3 regions of the Streptomyces sp. NPDC091377 genome follow, and region 1 is predicted to be linked to each of the others. Evidence: riboswitches for the same ligand, from Rfam matches in the RefSeq annotation. Region 1 holds a riboswitch; each other region holds the start of a gene.
What was found. A riboswitch is a leader RNA that binds a small molecule or an ion and turns the genes downstream of it on or off. The one in region 1 is predicted to bind cobalamin.
Positions count from the first base shown of each region.

Region 2: it holds a riboswitch for cobalamin, as region 1 does, so the genes downstream of both, metE (5-methyltetrahydropteroyltriglutamate--homocysteine S-methyltransferase) here and ACIQNG_RS10775 (energy-coupling factor ABC transporter permease) in region 1, are expected to answer to the same signal.
Region 3: it holds a riboswitch for cobalamin, as region 1 does, so the genes downstream of both, ACIQNG_RS03900 (ribonucleoside-diphosphate reductase subunit alpha) here and ACIQNG_RS10775 (energy-coupling factor ABC transporter permease) in region 1, are expected to answer to the same signal.

Region 1 covers NZ_JBIVUE010000004.1:81,679-87,348, forward strand. Annotated here, with positions in the region: gene ACIQNG_RS10755 (methylmalonyl-CoA mutase family protein) at 1-583, opposite strand, end outside; gene ACIQNG_RS10760 (energy-coupling factor ABC transporter ATP-binding protein) at 858-1,712, opposite strand; gene cbiQ (cobalt ECF transporter T component CbiQ) at 1,709-2,458, opposite strand; gene ACIQNG_RS10770 (energy-coupling factor ABC transporter substrate-binding protein) at 2,465-2,929, opposite strand; gene ACIQNG_RS10775 (energy-coupling factor ABC transporter permease) at 2,926-3,669, opposite strand; cobalamin riboswitch at 3,699-3,881, opposite strand; gene ACIQNG_RS10780 (DUF4142 domain-containing protein) at 3,949-4,707, opposite strand; gene ACIQNG_RS10785 (cell division protein SepF) at 4,970-5,359, shown strand; gene ACIQNG_RS10790 (ATP-binding protein) at 5,637-5,670, shown strand, end outside.
Region 2 covers NZ_JBIVUE010000004.1:370,778-376,447, forward strand. Annotated here, with positions in the region: gene lysA (diaminopimelate decarboxylase) at 1-804, shown strand, start outside; gene metE (5-methyltetrahydropteroyltriglutamate--homocysteine S-methyltransferase) at 887-3,217, opposite strand; cobalamin riboswitch at 3,370-3,596, opposite strand; gene ACIQNG_RS11900 (cupin domain-containing protein) at 3,595-4,140, opposite strand; gene ACIQNG_RS11905 (type III polyketide synthase) at 4,223-5,332, opposite strand.
Region 3 covers NZ_JBIVUE010000001.1:884,085-889,754, reverse strand. Annotated here, with positions in the region: gene ACIQNG_RS03920 (GntR family transcriptional regulator) at 1-132, shown strand, start outside; gene ACIQNG_RS03915 (carbon starvation CstA family protein) at 268-2,409, shown strand; gene ACIQNG_RS03910 (YbdD/YjiX family protein) at 2,381-2,599, shown strand; partial or broken gene ACIQNG_RS03905 (GNAT family N-acetyltransferase) at 3,054-3,371, shown strand; cobalamin riboswitch at 3,417-3,563, shown strand; gene ACIQNG_RS03900 (ribonucleoside-diphosphate reductase subunit alpha) at 3,685-5,670, shown strand, end outside.

The DNA.
Region 1 (5,670 bases):
GGTCGGACGAGCGCCCCGTACGGGCCTCAAGGCCCAGCGGGTCGGCGCCCAGCGTGCCGCGCAGCGCCTCAGGGGCCACCCCCCGCGCCTCGGCCAGCCGCAGCAACTCCCGTGCGGCGGGCTCGACTTCGTCCCCGGCCTCCAGGGCCACCGGCGCGAGGTCGAGATACACACCGCCGAGGACATCGCCCAGCGAGGAGACCGGGATGCCGCCCTTCCCGACGGTCAGCCACAGGGAGGTGACCCCGTTCTCCAGGTCGGCGAGGACCGCGCCGTTGTCGGCCGCCGTGTGCCGCTGCCGCACGTCCCAGCCGCCGACGGTGCCGCCCTCGGGCCTACCGCCACGGACGAACGGGGCGAAGCCGGGCAGACCGGGGTCGGGTGCGGTGTCGCGCGACGTGTACAGGGGGCGGGTGGTGAGCCCGTCCTCCAGCGGTGTGGACAGAGCGTCCTCCGCGCCGGCACCCGAGACTTCCTTGCCCGACTTGCGCAGGACACCCTCGACGAGGCGCTGCCACTGCTCATGCGTAGCTTCCGGGAACTCGGCGGCCAGGGAGAGCCCGTCGTCAGGCAGGACCGTCATGCTCGGATGCTAGGTCAGATCGCTCAAGGCTCAGCAGAGGGCGCGGCTGTGACGTTCTTCTCTCTGGGGGTGTGACCGGGGCCGCTCGCCGTTTTTCAGGGGGAGGGGCCGGTACGGCAGGGGTGGTAGCGGGGTTTGGGCGCGGGGATCAGAGGGGAAGCGGGCGGCGGATCCGGGCCGGAGGCCGGGGGGAGCGGCAGGGGGCGAGGGCGCGGAGAGACGCGGGACGCACGGAACCGGCGTGCGACCCGACGGCCCCGCGGTCCCGGGTCGCTCAGCCCTTCCCCGCCGGACCCTCCGCCGCCATCAGCTCCGCCAGTTCCTCCGGGGTGAGCGGGCCGCGCTCCCCGTCCGCCAGCAGCCCCCGGGCCCGCAGCAGCCCGGCCGCCGCCACGCCCCACGGCAGCCGCAGCCCCGCCGCGGCCAGCAGATCGGTGCGGGCGAGGATCCGGTCCGCCGGGCCCAGCCGCACCCCGTCCGGGGTGAGCAGCGCGGCGTCGTCCGCCCAGCGCAGGGCGAGGTCGACGTCATGGGTGGCCATCACGACCGTCGTCCCGCCCGCCCGCAGCCCCTCCAGCGTGGCCAGCAGCCGCTCCTGCCCGTCCGGGTCGAGCCCGGCGGTCGGCTCGTCCAGGATCAGCACCCGGGGCCGCATGGCGACCGCCCCCGCGATCGCGGTCCGCTTGCGCTGGCCGTAGGAGAGCAGATGGGTGGGCCGGTCGGCGAGTGCCGTGATGTCCAGCGCGGCCAGCGACCGCGCGACCCGCGCCCGCACCTCGTCGTCCGGCAGCCCCAGGTTCAGCGGCCCGAACGACACGTCCTGCCCGACCGACGCCGCGAACAACTGGTCGTCCGGGTCCTGCACCACCAGTTGGACGGTGGTCCGCAGCCGGGTCAGCCCCTTGCGGTCGTACGACACCGTCCGCCCGTCGGCCACCACCTCACCGGCGCCGGGCCGCAGCCCGCCGCTGAGCAGCCGCATCAGCGTCGTCTTGCCGCTGCCGTTGCGGCCCAGCAGGGCCAGCGCGCGCCCCTCCCGCACGGCGAAGTCCAGCCCGGTGAGGACGTCCGGCCCGTCCTCGTAGGCGAACGACACACCCCGCAGGGCGACCAGAACGGGCTCACTCACGACAGGGGTCCTTCCAGTACGAACGTCAGGGCGGCCAGCGCGACCAGCAGGGCCACGCTCAGTGCCGTGAAGCGGGCGCCGACGCGGGCCTCGGGCACCAGGACCCGCAGCGTGCCGTCGTAGCCGCGCCCGGCGAGTCCGGCCTGGAGCCGGGCCGCCCGGTCGAAGGCCCGGACGAACGCGGTGGCACCCAGCCCGCCCAGCGACCGCCAGCGCGCCGCCCGCCCGGTGTGCCCGAGCCGCGCGCCCTGCGCGTCCCGGATCCGCCGCACGGAGTCCAGCAGCAGAAAACTCATCCGGTACGTCACCAGCGCCACGTCCACGACGGCCGCGGGCACACCCGCCCGGACCAGCCGGGGCAGCAGGTCGGACATCGGTGTGGTGAAGGCGAAGAGCAGCACGCCCAGCGAGGCGGCCGAGGTCCGCAGCAGCAGTTCCCCGGCCCGTACCGCCCCGCCCTCGGCCAGTCCGACGAACCCGTCCGGGCCGCCGACCCGCACCAGCAGCGGTACCGCGCCGGTCGCGCAGAACCCCAGCGGCACCCGCCAGGCCCGCCACAGCGCGCGTCCCGGCACCCCGGCCGGCCCCAGCAGCACCGCCAGCGCGGTCACCAGCACCAGGGCCGCGCCCGGCCACGGCGGCAACGAGATCGCCAGCCCGGTCAGCCCGAGCCCCAGCACCGCCTTGTCGACGGGATGCCGCCGCCGCCAGCGACTGCCGTGCGCCGCCACATCGATCGGCAACACGCGGCGTCAGCCGGGGGGCACGGGAGCGGCGGGACCGTCCGAGGCGCTCGCGCCAGCGTCAGCGCCGGAGCCGGAACTGACGGGGGCGGAGGCGGAGGCGGCCGGGGTGCCGTCCGCGCCGTCGGTGCCGTCCGTGCCGTCCGCGCTGTCTGTGCCGTCCTGCCGCAGGGCCCGTTCCTCCCCCTGACGGCGACCGCGCCGCAGACCGAAGTAGTACGCGAGGACGCCCGCGCCGAGGGCCGCCTGGAGGGCGAAGAGGGCGGACTCGATCTCACCGGACGGCGGCTCGTACAGCGGGGAGAACCAGGGCTCGTAGTCCGGCTCGATCTCGGTGATCGCGGTCTCCGCCTCCGCGTCGGCCCCCGCGAACGGCTCCTCCTTGTGGTCGCCGAGACCGAGCGCGAGCGGCAGTACGGCGAGGGCGGCCACCGCGAGCAGCAGCAGAAGGTTGATCCGGGTGCCGCGCTTCATCGGGTCACCGCCCCGGCGTCCGTGCCCGCGTCGGTACCGGCCTGCGGCTCGGTGTCCGCGCGCTTGCCGGACCGGCCGCCCGTGACCAGCACACCGAGCCGGGTCAGCTCACCTCTGCTGGACTGCACCAGCAGCCGCATGACCAGGACGGTCAGCAGCCCCTCGCTCACCGCGAGCGGGATCTGGGTGACGGCGAAGATCGAGCCGAACTTCCCGAGGGCGCCCAGGAACCCGCTGCCCGGGTCGGGGAAGGCGAGCGCGAGCTGGACGCTGGTGACGCAGTACGTGGAGAGGTCGGCGACGAACGCGGCGCAGAACACGGCGCCCATCAGCGGGACGCCGGAGCGGCGCAGCAGCCGGTAGACGGCGTATCCGGCCCAGGGGCCGACGATCGCCATGGAGAAGACGTTGGCGCCGAGCGTGGTCAGCCCGCCGTGGGCGAGCAGCAGCGCCTGGAAGAGCAGGGTGATGGTGCCGAGCACCGCCATGACCGGCGGCCGGAACAGTATGGCGCCCAGGCCGGTGCCGGTCGGATGGGAGCAACTCCCGGTGACCGACGGCAGCTTCAGCGCGGACAGGACGAAGGTGAAGGCCCCGGACGCGCCGAGGAGCAGGGTGCTCTCGGGATGCTCCCTGACCTCACGGGTGAGTGACCGTACTCCGTGGACGACGAACGGCGCCGACGCGACACCCCAGGCGATCGCGTGCGCCGGGGGCAGGAAACCCTCGGCTATGTGCATGGCTCAGCAGACCCTCTCCAGCACCTCGTGGATGGACGACGCGCCTTGGCCGGTCTCCTGGCTGACGGGTACCACCGCCCGTGCTCCGCCTTCCCGGGTCCGAGGACCCAGTGGCTGCCCGTGCGGGCCGGAGCAGGACTTCCCGATCACAGTGGCGAGGGCCGCACCGGTTCCGCACCGGTTTCCCGTTCACCAAGGCGAGGTGACAGTAATGCCGGGATGGGGCCATGACAAGCACGGACTGGTGTCCGGGGGGTGTCGGGGCGGGGGAGGGGAGGCTCAGTCCGTCGGTTCCCGGGAGGTGGCCGACGGGCTCGGCGTGGGACCGGCGGTGTCGATGCCGAGGTCGGGGCGCGGGGTGAGGGCGAGGACGGGGGCGCCGGGCTGCGGGGGCGGCGGGGTGAGCTGGGCCTTGGGGAGTTTGGGCGAGGTGGCCTGCTGGAAGTTGACCTGTTCATGGTTGACCAGGCCGGTCTTCTCCAGCACGGTGATGTGGTCGAGCACGGTGTCGTTGGCGAGGTCGGCGAGCTGACGGACCAGGGTGTTGCGGGTGTTGGCGCGGACCTTGGCGACCACCGGGAAGATCTGGCCGTGGGTCACCCGCATGATCTGGACGGCCGTGGAGTCGAACGACCTGCCGTTCTCGGCGTCGACGGTGGCCACGAACTGCTGCTGCTGGGGGCTGGCCTGGTTGGGCAGGGTGATGTTCAGCTGCGGCGCGATCCTGCGGCACAGCTCGTCGAGTCCGCCGTGGCCGACGACGAGGTGCTTGCCCGCCTCCTTCATCTCCTCGGTCGTGCCCCGCTCCATCGCCATCAGGCCCAGCGGGTACTCCCAGAGCCCGGCGGCCCGTACCTTCACCACGAAGTCGCGGTCCGCTTCGGTGAGCGGCCCCCACTGGGTGTTGGCGATGATCCGGCTCTGATCACCCGCGGTCTTCTCGACGCCCACCATGGCCGGGTAGGCGAGTGCGGTGAGGGTCAGCCCCATGGCACCGAAGACGAAGACGCTTCCCACGGTGGCGCGGGAGAAGGGCATGCGGCCTCCTGGCACGAAGAACAGGTACAGCGGTGACGACAGGGGATTACGACAGGGGATACGGACGACGGTCGCGGAACCGTCACCGGAAACCGCGATTTTCCGCACAGATGCTGTGCGGTACGTCACAGAAGCGTCGCTTCTGGGTATGAGGTCGGTCGCACACCGTGTCACTGCCGTGTCGGAGTTCGGCCGAACGGGTGACTTCGCGTAAGAATTGGCTGGTGCAGGCGATGAGTGCGAGTCAGATCGGGGGGAGCCGGTGAACCGTCGCGATGTCACCGACGAACAGTGGGAGGGGCTCGCCCAGGTCGTGCCGTTGCGCGGCCATGACGCCTGGCCCTCGGCGGTGGGCCACCGTGCCCTGCCGGAGGCGGAGACCGAGGCCCGCCGCCGCTTCGTGGTCCTGCGGGTCAATGTCTTCGCCGACGCCCGCGAGGTCGCCGAGACCCTGATGGGCGGTATCCCGGTCCTCCTCGATCTCACCGGCGCGGAGGGCGATGTCGCCAAGCGCGTCCTGGACTTCAGCACCGGCGTGGTCTTCGGACTGGGCAGCGGGATGCACCGGGTGGACCGCAATGTCTTCCTGCTGACCCCGCCGGGGACCGAGGTGCAGGGGCTGATGGCGGGCGTGGGCGTACCGGGCACCTGAGCCGGGGACCGGGGCCGGTTTCTGCGGGCCGGGGGCCGGGGGCGGCCACGCGCAGGCCGGGGGACCGGGGGCGGCCTCTGCGGGCTGGGAGGAGGAGGGCGGCTTCTGCGAGCCGGAAGAACGGGGCCGGCCTCTGCGGGCCGGGAGCGGTGCCCGTGCGGGCCGGTGGTCCAGGAGGGCGGTGCCCGCGCGGGTCGGCCCGTCCCCCGATCGTAGGAAGGGCGGTCAGCCGGAACGGTTCGGCGGACGGCCGGGGACCTACGTTCCCCGTATGTGCATGGCCCCCGAAGAGCGTCCCGCGGATCAGCGCC
Region 2 (5,670 bases), 290 kb from region 1:
GAGAAGATCCGCACCGGCACCGAGGACCAGAAGTTCGGGCTCTCCATCGCCGACGGCTACGCCCAGCACGCCATCACCCGCATACTCGACCAGCCCCAGCTCGAACTGACCGGCCTCCACTGCCATCTCGGCTCGCAGATCACCAGCGTCAAGCCCTATCTCGCCGCCGTGCGCCGGCTGGTCGGCCTGATGGCCCGGCTGCACCACCAGCACGGCCTCACCCTGCCCGAACTCGACCTCGGCGGCGGCCACGGCATCGCCTACCGCCCCGGCGAACCCGCCCTCGACCTCACCGCCCTCGCCCGCAAGGTCCGCGCCGAACTCACCGGCGCCTGCACCGCCGCCGGCCTCCCCGTCCCCCGGCTCCTCATCGAACCGGGCCGGGCCGTGGCGGGACCGGCGGGCATCGCCCTCTACCACGTGCTCGCCGTCAAACGCACCGGCCGCCACACCTACGTCGCCGTCGACGGAGGCATGAGCGACAACCCGCGCCCGGCCCTGTACGGCGTCCGCTACGCGCCCCGGATGATCGGCCGCGCGGGCGGCGCCCCCGCCCCGGTCACCGTCGTCGGCCGGCACTGCGAGGCGGGCGACATCCTCGCCGCCGACGTCGAACTCCCCGAGGACATCCGCCCCGGCGACCTCCTCGCGGTCCCCGTCGCCGGTGCCTACCACCTCTCCATGGCCTCCGGGTACAACCTGGTCGGGCGTCCGCCCGTCGCCGCCGTCAGCGACGGCCAGGCCCGGCTGCTGGTCCGCCGTGAGTCCCTGGAGGACATCCGCGCCCGCGACATCGGGTTGTAGCGGGGCGCGGACGGGGGAGGGCCGAGGGCCGGGAGAGGCGTACACCGCGTACGCCTCTCCCGGCCCTCGCCCTGTCACCGCGCTACTTCGGCCCCGGCTCCGGCGCGATCTCCGCCCGCACGGTGCGGGCGGCGGACACCAGGTGTTCCAGGGAGGCCCGGGTCTCGGGCCAGGCGCGGGTCTTCAGTCCGCAGTCGGGGTTGACCCACAGGCGCTCGGCGGGGATGGCCCTGAGCCCGGTGCGCAGCAGGTCGGCCGCCTCCTGCGCGCCCGGTACCCGGGGGGAGTGGATGTCGTAGACGCCGGGGCCGGCCTCGCGGGGGTAGCCGTGGGCGGCCAGTTCGCGGGCGACCTGCATGTGGGAGCGGGCCGCCTCCAGGCTGATGACGTCGGCGTCGAGGTCGTCGATGGCCTGGACGATGTCGCCGAACTCGGCGTAGCACATGTGGGTGTGGATCTGGGTGTCCGGCCGGACCCCGGCCGTGGTCAGCCGGAACGCCTCGGTGGCCCAGTCCAGGTAGCCGGGCCGGTCGGCGGTCCGCAGGGGCAGGGTCTCGCGCAGTGCGGGTTCGTCGACCTGGATGACGGAGGTTCCGGCGGCCTCCAGGTCGGTGACCTCGTCGCGCAGGGCGAGCGCCACCTGGCGGGCGGTGTCGGCGAGGGGCTGGTCGTCGCGGACGAAGGACCAGGCGAGCATGGTGACCGGCCCGGTGAGCATGCCCTTGACGGGGCGGGTGGTGAGCGACTGGGCGTAGGTGGTCCAGCGCACCGTCATGGGGCGGGGGCGGGAGATGTCGCCGGCCAGGACGGGCGGGCGGACGTAGCGGGTGCCGTAGGACTGGACCCAGCCGTGCTGGGTGGCGAGGTAGCCGGTGAGCTGTTCGGCGAAGTACTGGACCATGTCGTTGCGTTCGGGCTCGCCGTGCACGAGGACGTCCAGTCCGGTCTTCTCCTGGAAAGAGATCACCTCCTGGATCTCTGTCTTGATGCGGTCCTCGTAGCCGGCGGTGTCGATACGGCCCGCGCGCAGGTCGGCGCGGGCGGCGCGCAGTTCGTCGGTCTGCGGGAAGGAGCCGATGGTGGTGGTCGGCAGCAACGGCAGCCCGAGGTGGGCGCGCTGCGCGGAGGTGCGCCGCGCGTAGGGCTGCGAGCGGCGGGTGTCGGTGGCGGTGACCGCGGCGGCGCGGTCCCGGACAGCGGGGTCGCGGGTGATCGGGGAGTGCTCGCGGGAGGCGAGGTCGGCGCGGTTGGCGGCGAGTTCCGCGGCGATGGCGTCGGTGCCCTGGGCGAGGCCCTTGGCGAGGGTGGCGATCTCCGAGGTCTTCTGCCGGGCGAAGGCGAGCCAGCGCCGCACCTGGGGTTCGATGTCCCGTTCCAGGCCGGTGTCGAGCGGGACGTGCAGCAGGGAGCAGGAGGCGGCGACGTCGACGCGGTCGGCCAGGCCCAGCAGGGTGGCGAGGGTGGACAGGGAGCGGGAGAAATCGTTGATCCAGATGTTGCGGCCGTTGACGACCCCGGCCACCAGCCGCTTGCCGGGCAGCCCGCCGGCCGCCGCCAGCGCGTCCAGGTTCGCGGCGGCGGCTTCGGTGAAGTCCAGCGCCAGTCCCTCCACCGGTGCCTTCGCCAGCACCGGGAGGGCTTCGCCGAGATGGTCGAAGTACGACGCCACCAGCAGCTTCGGCCGGTCGGTGAGGGCGCCGAGGTCGCGGTAGGCGCGGGCGGCGGCGTTCAGTTCGGCCGGGGTGCGGTCCTGCACCAGCGCGGGCTCGTCCAACTGCACCCACTCGGCGCCGGCCGCCCGCAGATCGGCCAGGACCTCGGCGTAGACGGGCAGCAGCCGGTCCAGCAGGGTCAGCGGCTCGAAGTCGGCGGCCACCCCGGGCGCGGGCTTGGCGAGGAGGAGGAAGGTGACCGGCCCGACCAGCACCGGACGCGCCGCCAGCCCGAGCGCGAGGGCCTCCCTCAACTCGCCGACCTGCTTGCCGGGGTCGGCGCTGAACACCGTGTCCGGGCCCAGCTCCGGGACCAGGTAGTGGTAGTTCGTGTCGAACCACTTCGTCATCTCCAGCGGCGCCATCTCCTGGGTGCCGCGGGCCATCGCGAAGTAGCCGTCCAGGGCGTCCGCGTCGACCGCCGTCCGGTGCCGGGCGGGGATCGCGCCGACCATCACGGTGGCGTCCAGGACGTGGTCGTACAGCGAGAAGTCACCGGTGGGGACCTCGGTGATGCCGGCGTCGGCCAGTTCATGCCAGTGGGCGCGGCGCAGCGCGGTGGCCGTCGCGGTGAGTGCGGTGGCGTCGGTGCGGCCCTTCCAGTAGCCCTCGATCGCCTTCTTCAGCTCCCGGTGCCGTCCCTGGCGGGGGTAGCCGTACACAGTGGCCTGGGTCGCCGCGGCTGCGGACGTGCGGGTCACGGAGATCTCCTTCGCGAGATGAATCCCTGAGATCCCGGGGACGGGACGGGGGCGCGAAGGGTGACGGGACCGGACGGAAGCGGCCTTCGGCCGTCCGCTCGGTCTGTACGCCGACCCGCCCACGAGGTCACCGGGATGTCCGCGCGCGAGTGGTTCGCGCACGGGCAGATGGCAGGTCTTCGGACTCGCGGGCACGTTCCCCGGTGGCACACCGGAGGACACCTACAGGCCGTCGCTTCCCAGACCCCGAGGGGTCCAGTGCGTATGACGGCGGTCGTTCCCGCTCACCGCTGCGGGGCAGTCCCGGATTCCCACCGGGTTCCCTCTTACGACGCCTCCCGCCTGGCGGACGGGGCGAACCAGCTGCACCGGCCACCTTAACCGCACGGCGGCTCGTAGCGCAGTGGGGTGAGCTGATGGACGTCGTAGCGCAGCCGCAGGGCGGCGACGGCCGCGTGGTCGATCTGATCGCCGTCGGCGGCCAGGAGGTCCATCAGTTCCTCGAAGTACCGCTCGTGCGCCGGGGGAGGGGCGGCCTGGAAGAGCACCCGGGCCGGCGCTCCGCCCGGGTTGGCGAAGGCGTGCGGACAGCCCGGCGGTACGAACAGCAGAGTGCCGGGGCCGGCCCGCACCGCCCGTTCGCCGGACGCCGACTCCCACTCCCGCCAGCGGTCGGGCGTCCGCACCAGCGGTTCGAAGGCGAGCACCTCCAACTCGCCCTCGATGACGTAGAACAACTCCTCGCTGTGCGTGTGGGTGTGGGCGCCCACGTCGAATCCGGGCGGGACGACGACCTCGAAGGTGGAGGCGGTCCGGGAGTGCGCGCCGGTCACCTTGAAGGTGACGTGCTGGGCGGCGGCGGCCATGGTCCGGCCGCCGCCGGGCGGCAGCACCAGCCCGGCGGACGGGACGATCGCGGTCATGCTCCTCCGCTCACGAGGGGGTCCGTGTGCGCGACGGCTCCTGCGTTCACGAGGGGGCCCGTGTGCGCGACGGCCTTTTCGCTCATGAGGGGCCCTCGGTGGCCACGGCCGGGGTGTCGCCGCTGCGCTCCGTGGGGTCGGGCGTGTCGGTGACCCAGCGGCCCAGGGAGATCTCCGCGGTGATGCCGGGGCCGAAGCCCGCGATCATGCCCAGCGCGCCGGGCGGGCAGCCGCCCTCCTCGAACAACCGTCGCAGGGCGTCCAGGACCACCGCGCTCGCGATGTTCCCGTAGTCGGCGAGGGTGGCCCGGCTGAAGCGGAACTTCTCCGGCGGGACGGCGAGATAATGGCTGAGGTCGTCCAGGATGCGCGGGCCGCCCGCGTGGATCAGATAGAAACCCTGTGTGCTGACGTCCCGCTGGTGCTGGGCGGCCAGGGAGGACAGCGCGGGCGCCAACTGCTTCATCGTGCCCGGGACCCGCCGGTCCAGCATGAAGTGGAAGCCCGTGGGACGGACCCGGTAGGCGATCCAGTCCTCGCTGTCCGGCACCAGGTACGAGCCGTTGGCCTCCAGACTCACGCCCGTTCCGCCGGAGCCGCGGACCACGGCGGCGGCCACCGCGTCCCCGAACAGTCCGTTGGAGAGCATGTTCCCCACGGTCAGATCGGTCGGCTGGTAGCACAGCGAGCAGAACTCGCAGGCCACGATGAGGGCGTTGGAACCGGGGTGGGCCGCGCAGAAGTCATGGGCGCGGTTGATGGCCGCGCCGCCCGCCGCGCAGCCGAGCTGGGCGATGGGGATCTGACGGCAGTCGTAGCGGAACCCCAGGGCGTTGATCATCCAGGCGGTCAGCGAGGGCATCATGAAGCCCGTGCACGAGACATAGATGATGACGTCGATGTCCCGGGGGCCGAGCCCCGCGTGGGCGAGGGCCCGCTCGACCACGTCCGGGACGCGCGCCTTCGCCTCCGCCTCGTACGTCTCCGTACGCGCCTCTAACCCCGGGTGCCGCAAGGTCTTCTCCAGCGGCTGCACGACATGGCGTTTGCTGACGCCGGTGTTGCCGATCAGACGGAGCGCCAGCGGCAGTTGTTCATGGCCCCTGTACAACGACCGGGCCAGGCTCAGCGTCTGTTCATGCGTGATCGTGTACTCGGGCACGGCCACCGCCGGGCAGCACAGGACGGGCATGGAGTTCCCCCTTCAGAGATGATCCGTTTCAGCGAGATCCGTCTCGGCAGACCGGTCCTTGCCCTTCATGTCCCTGGAACATGCGACAAGCCCACTAAACACCCTCGATAGCGTGAGATGGGCGCCCGTGGGCAAGGGAAGGGGCGCGGGACGCGGGGTGGTGCCGGGGTGCGCGCGGGCGTGCGCGACGCTCGGCGACCGGCGGACCGGTACGACGTAAGCGCCGTGGGCGCCGTCAGGGGCGGGGTTTGTGGGGAGTGCGGGGCGCGCACCCTTTTATTGAATTCAGCGTGCATGGGGTTATTTCTCTGTCATATGCGTCGGCCGGTGCGCGCGTA
Region 3 (5,670 bases), on a different contig from region 1:
GTCGGACTGCCGATGCTGATGCTCTCCCGTCACTCGGTGGAGCGGGACGGCAAGCCGGTGGAGTGGGTGCGCTCCGTCTACCGCGGGGACCGCTACAAGTTCGTGGCCCGACTGAAGCGGCCGGAGGCATGAGCCGCCGGATCCCTCTGACGCCATACGTCCGCTGTACACAACCCCCTCACCTGACAACGGTGTTTGCGGTGTAGCGGAGATCACAGGCCCTGCCGTAGCGTCCTCCCGTCGCCGTACGAGACGGGAGGACGAGCCGTGCGCAGAGCCAACGCCCGAACCATCGTCATCTGGACCCTTGTCGCGCTGGTGGGTGCGGTCGGCTGGACGGTGCTCGCGCTGTCCCGCGGGGAGGAGATCTCCGCGGTCTGGATGATCGCCGCGGCCCTCGGCTCGTACGCGATCGCGTACCGCTTCTACTCGAAGTTCATCGCGTACAAGGTGCTCAAGGTCGACCGGACCCGGGCCACCCCCGCCGAACGCCTCGACAACGGTATCGACTTCCACCCCACCGACCGCCGGGTGCTGCTCGGCCATCACTTCGCCGCGATCGCCGGAGCCGGGCCCCTGGTCGGGCCGGTGCTCGCCGCGCAGATGGGGTATCTGCCGGGCACCATCTGGATCGTCGTCGGGGTGATCTTCGCGGGTGCGGTCCAGGACATGGTGGTCCTGTTCTTCTCCACCCGCCGCGACGGCCGTTCGCTCAGTCAGATGGCGCGCGAGGAGATCGGCCCGTTCGGCGGGGCCGCGGCCCTGCTCGCCGCGTTCGCCATCATGATCATTCTGCTGGGTGTGCTGGCGCTGGTGATCGTCAACGCGCTCGCCGAGTCGCCGTGGGGCACCTTCTCCATCGGGATGACCGTCCCGATCGCCCTGCTGATGGGCTTCTATCTGCGGGTGCTGCGCCCCGGCCGGGTGGTCGAGGTGTCGGTGCTCGGGGTGGCGCTGCTGCTGTTCGCACTGGTGTCGGGGCGCTGGGTGGCCGAGTCGTCCTGGGCGGAGACCTTCACCCTCGCCCCGTCCACGCTGGTGATCTGGCTGGTGGCGTACGGGTTCATCGCCTCGATCCTGCCGGTGTGGATGCTGCTCGCGCCGCGCGACTACCTCTCCACCTTCATGAAGATCGGCACGATCGCGCTGCTCGCGCTCGGTGTGATCATCGCGATGCCGACGCTGAAGATGGACGCGGTGACCGACTTCGCCTCGCGCGGCGATGGGCCGGTCTTCGCGGGCTCGCTCTTCCCGTTCGTGTTCATCACCATCGCGTGCGGCGCGCTCTCCGGGTTCCACGCGCTGATCTCCAGCGGCACCACGCCCAAGATGATCCAGAAGGAGAGCCAGGTCCGGATGATCGGCTACGGCTCCATGCTCATGGAGTCGTCGGTCGCCGTGATGGCGCTGGTCGCGGCCAGCATCATCGACCCGGGTCTGTACTTCGCGATGAACGCCCCCGCCGGGGTCATCGGCACCACGGTGGAGAGCGCCTCTCAGGTGGTGACCAGTTGGGGCTATCAGATCTCCCCGGAGGACCTGGCGCAGGCGGCGAAGAACGTCGAGGAAGCCTCATTGCAGTCCCGTACCGGTGGCGCCCCGACTCTCGCGGTCGGTGTCTCGGAGATCTTCTCCCAGGTCACCGGGGGCGGGATGCGGGCCTTCTGGTACCACTTCGCGATCATGTTCGAGGCGCTGTTCATCCTGACCGCGCTGGACGCCGGCACCCGGGTCGGCCGGTTCATGCTCCAGGACATGCTGGGGAACGTCTACCGGCCGTTCAAGAACATCAGCTGGAAGCCCGGCCTGATCCTCACCAGCGCGATCGTGTGCGGGCTGTGGGGCTACTTCCTGTGGGTCGGCGTCCATGAGCCGCTCGGCGGGATCAACCAGCTCTTCCCGATCTTCGGTATCGCCAACCAGTTGCTGGCCGCCGTCGCGCTCGCCGTCTGCACCACGCTGCTGGTGAAGTCGGGCCGCCTGAAGTGGGCCTGGGTGACGGGAGTCCCGCTGGTCTGGGACGCGACGGTCACCCTGACCGCCAGCTACCAGAAGGTGTTCTCCTCCGACCCGCGGGTCGGCTTCTTCAAGCAGCGCGAGATCTACCAGGACGCCATCGACAAGGGCCAACTGCTCAAGCCCGCGACGTCCATGGACGACATGCGCACCATCGTCACCAACTCCACGGTCGACGGGGTCCTCTCGGCCGTGCTCGCGCTGCTGGTCGTCGTGGTGCTCGTGGACGCGGCCCGGATCTGCGTCCGCCATGTCCGCCGCCCGGCCCTGTCCACGCTCAGCGAGGCGCCGTACGTGGAGTCGAAGATCGTGGCCCCGGACGGGCTGTTCCCGACCAAGGCGGAGAAGGAGGAGGCGGCACGTCATGCGATCGGCACTGCTCCGGGCCCTTGATGTCCCACGGGCGCTGCGCGGGATCCGCTGGTACCTGCGCGAACTGACCGACGAATCGGCCTACGACCGTTACTGCGCCCATCTGCGCAAGGGCCGGCCGGACGCGGAGGTGCCGTCCCGGCGCGACTTCGAGCGCATGCGCACGGACCGCCAGGAGACCGACCCCCGCGAGGGCTTCCGCTGCTGCTGACCCCGGGCGCTCGGCCGGAAACCCGGCGGCACCGGGGGCCACCGCCCGGCACACTCGCCCCATGGACCTCACGATCAGACCCGCCCGCCCCGACGAGTACCTCCGGCTCGGTGAGCTGGTGGCCGACGCCTATCTTCGGGAGGGGCTGCTGGACTACGGGGAGGAGGATCCGTATCTCCCCGTGCTGAGGGACGTCGCGCGCCGGGCGGAGGTCGCCGAGGTGTGGGTGGCCACCACGCCGGACCCAGCCGCGACCCCGCCGGACACGGTCACCGTCCTGCCGGACCCAGCCGTCACCCCGCCGGGCACGGTCACCGCCACGCCGGACCCAGCCGCCGTCCCGCCGGGCGCGGTCACCGCCACGCCGGACACGGCCGCCACCTCGCCGGGCACGGTCACCGCCACGCCGGACCCAGCCGCCGTCCCGCCGGACAAGGTCGCCGCCCCGCCGGTCGCCGTCCTCGGGACCGTCACCTTCGTGCCGTCGGGGGGCAACCCCATGGCCGACATCGCGCGGCCGGACGAGGCCGAGATACGGATGCTGGCGGTTGCCCCCGAGGCCCGCGGACAGGGCGTGGGGGAGGCTCTCGTACGCGCCTGTGTGGCGCGCGCGGCCGGGGCCGAGCGGGTCGTGCTCTCCACCCAGAGCGCCATGCACGCCGCCCACCGGCTCTACGAACGGCTCGGGTTCATCCGCAGCCCGCACCGGGACTGGAATCCCGTACCGGAGCTGGACGACCTCACTCTCCTCACCTACGAGTTGACACTGTGAAACCGTCGCGACACAACATCTGGGGGTGACGCGACAGCGCGGCACAAGATGTATGCTCATGCTCGCTGTCGCCGCAGGGGAATCCGGTGCGAATCCGGAACTGTCCCGCAACGGTGTACTTGTGCGTGTTCGCGGGGTTTCGCGGCACGCGCCTGGTCAGTCCGAGGACCTGCCGACGGCGCACCCGACCACCCGGTCCGGGTGCAGGACGTCCGGGCCTCGTGGAATGGGCCGGTGGACGCGACGCCCCGTGCGCTCGTGAGCTGCCCCCTGCCCTCGGCGAGGTCCCGTGCCGAGCGAGGGAGAGCCCCACGTGACGATCGCGCCAGCCGACCCGGCTTCAGCAGTTGCCTCCGCCGCCACCCCCGTGGCCGCCGAGGGGAACGACGGTCCAGGTGCCGCGCTGCTGCGGACCCTGACCGAGCTGACCGCCGACCTCACCGACGCCGACCCCGGGCGGGTGGCCGCCGCCGCGTTGCGCGGCCGTTCCGCCCGGGCCGACGAGGCGGAGTTGCGGGAGCTGGCGACCGAGGCCGCCGCAGGGCTGATCTCCGAGGACCCCGCCTACTCGCGGCTGGCCGCCCGGCTGCTGACCCGCTCCATCGCCGCCGAGGCCGCCTCGCAGGGCGTCACCACCTTCACCGGCTCGGTGGCGACCGGTCACCGCGAGGGCCTGATCGCCGATCGCACCGCCGACTTCGTGACCCTGCACGCGGCCCGGCTGGACGCGCTGATCGACCCGGCCGCCGACGACCGCTTCGGCTACTTCGGGCTGCGCACCCTGCACAGCCGCTATCTGCTGCGCCACCCGATCACCCGCAAGGTGATCGAGACCCCCCAGCACTTCCTGCTCCGGGTCGCCGCGGGGCTCGCCGAGGACGACAGCGTCCGCGCGCTGGACGAGGTCGCCGCGCTCTACGGGCTGATGAGCCGGCTGGACTATCTGCCGTCCTCCCCCACCCTGTTCAACTCCGGCACCCGCCACCCCCAGATGTCCTCCTGCTACCTCCTGGACTCCCCCAAGGACGAGCTGGACTCCATCTACGACCGCTACCACCAGGTCGCCCGGCTCTCCAAGCACGCCGGCGGCATCGGTCTGTCGTACTCCCGGATCCGTTCGCGCGGCTCGCTGATCCGCGGCACCAACGGACACTCCAACGGCATCGTGCCGTTCCTGAAGACCCTGGACGCCTCGGTCGCCGCGGTGAACCAGGGCGGCCGGCGCAAGGGCGCGGCGGCGGTCTACCTGGAGACCTGGCACTCCGACATCGAGGAGTTCCTGGAGCTGCGGGACAACACCGGTGAGGACGCCCGCCGGACCCACAACCTCAATCTGGCGCACTGGGTGCCGGACGAGTTCATGCGCCGGGTCGACACGGACGCGCAGTGGTCGCTGTTCTCCCCGGCGGACGTGCCCGAGCTGGTCGACCTGTGGGGCGAGGAGTTCGACGCGGCCTACCGCGAGGCCGAGCGCAAGGGCCTGGCCCGGCGCACGCTCCCCGCGCGTGAGCTGTACGGCCGGATGATGCGCACCCTCGCGCAGACCGGCAACGGCTGGATGACCTTCAAGGACGCCGCCAACCGCACGGCCAACCAGACCGCGCGGCCCGGCCAGGTCATCCACTCCTCCAACCTCTGCACGGAGATCCTGGAGGTCACCGACGACGGTGAGACGGCCGTCTGCAACCTGGGCTCGGTCAATCTCGGCGCGTTCGTGGACCGGGCCGGCGGCGACCTGGACTGGGAGCGCCTGGACGAGACGGTCCGTACGGCCGTGACCTTCCTCGACCGGGTCGTGGACATCAACTTCTACCCGACCGAGCAGGCGGGCCGCTCCAACTCCCGCTGGCGTCCGGTGGGCCTGGGCGCGATGGGCCTCCAGGACGTCTTCTTCAAGCTGCGGCTGCCGTTCGACTCGCCCGAGGCGAAGGCCCTGTCCACGAAGATCGCCGAGCGGATCATGCTGGCCGCCTACGAGGCGTCCGCGGACCTGGCCGAGCGGCACGGCCCGCTGCCCGCGTGGGAGATGACCCGTACCGCGCAGGGCGTGCTGCACCCCGACCACTACGGGGTGGAGCCGGTCTGGCCGGAGCGCTGGGCGGCGCTGCGCGCCCGGATCGCCGCCACCGGGATGCGCAACTCCCTGCTGCTCGCGATCGCCCCGACCGCCACCATCGCCTCCATCGCGGGCGTGTACGAGTGCATCGAGCCGCAGGTGTCCAACCTGTTCAAGCGCGAGACGCTGTCCGGGGAGTTCCTCCAGGTCAACTCGTATCTGGTGCAGGATCTGAAGAACCTC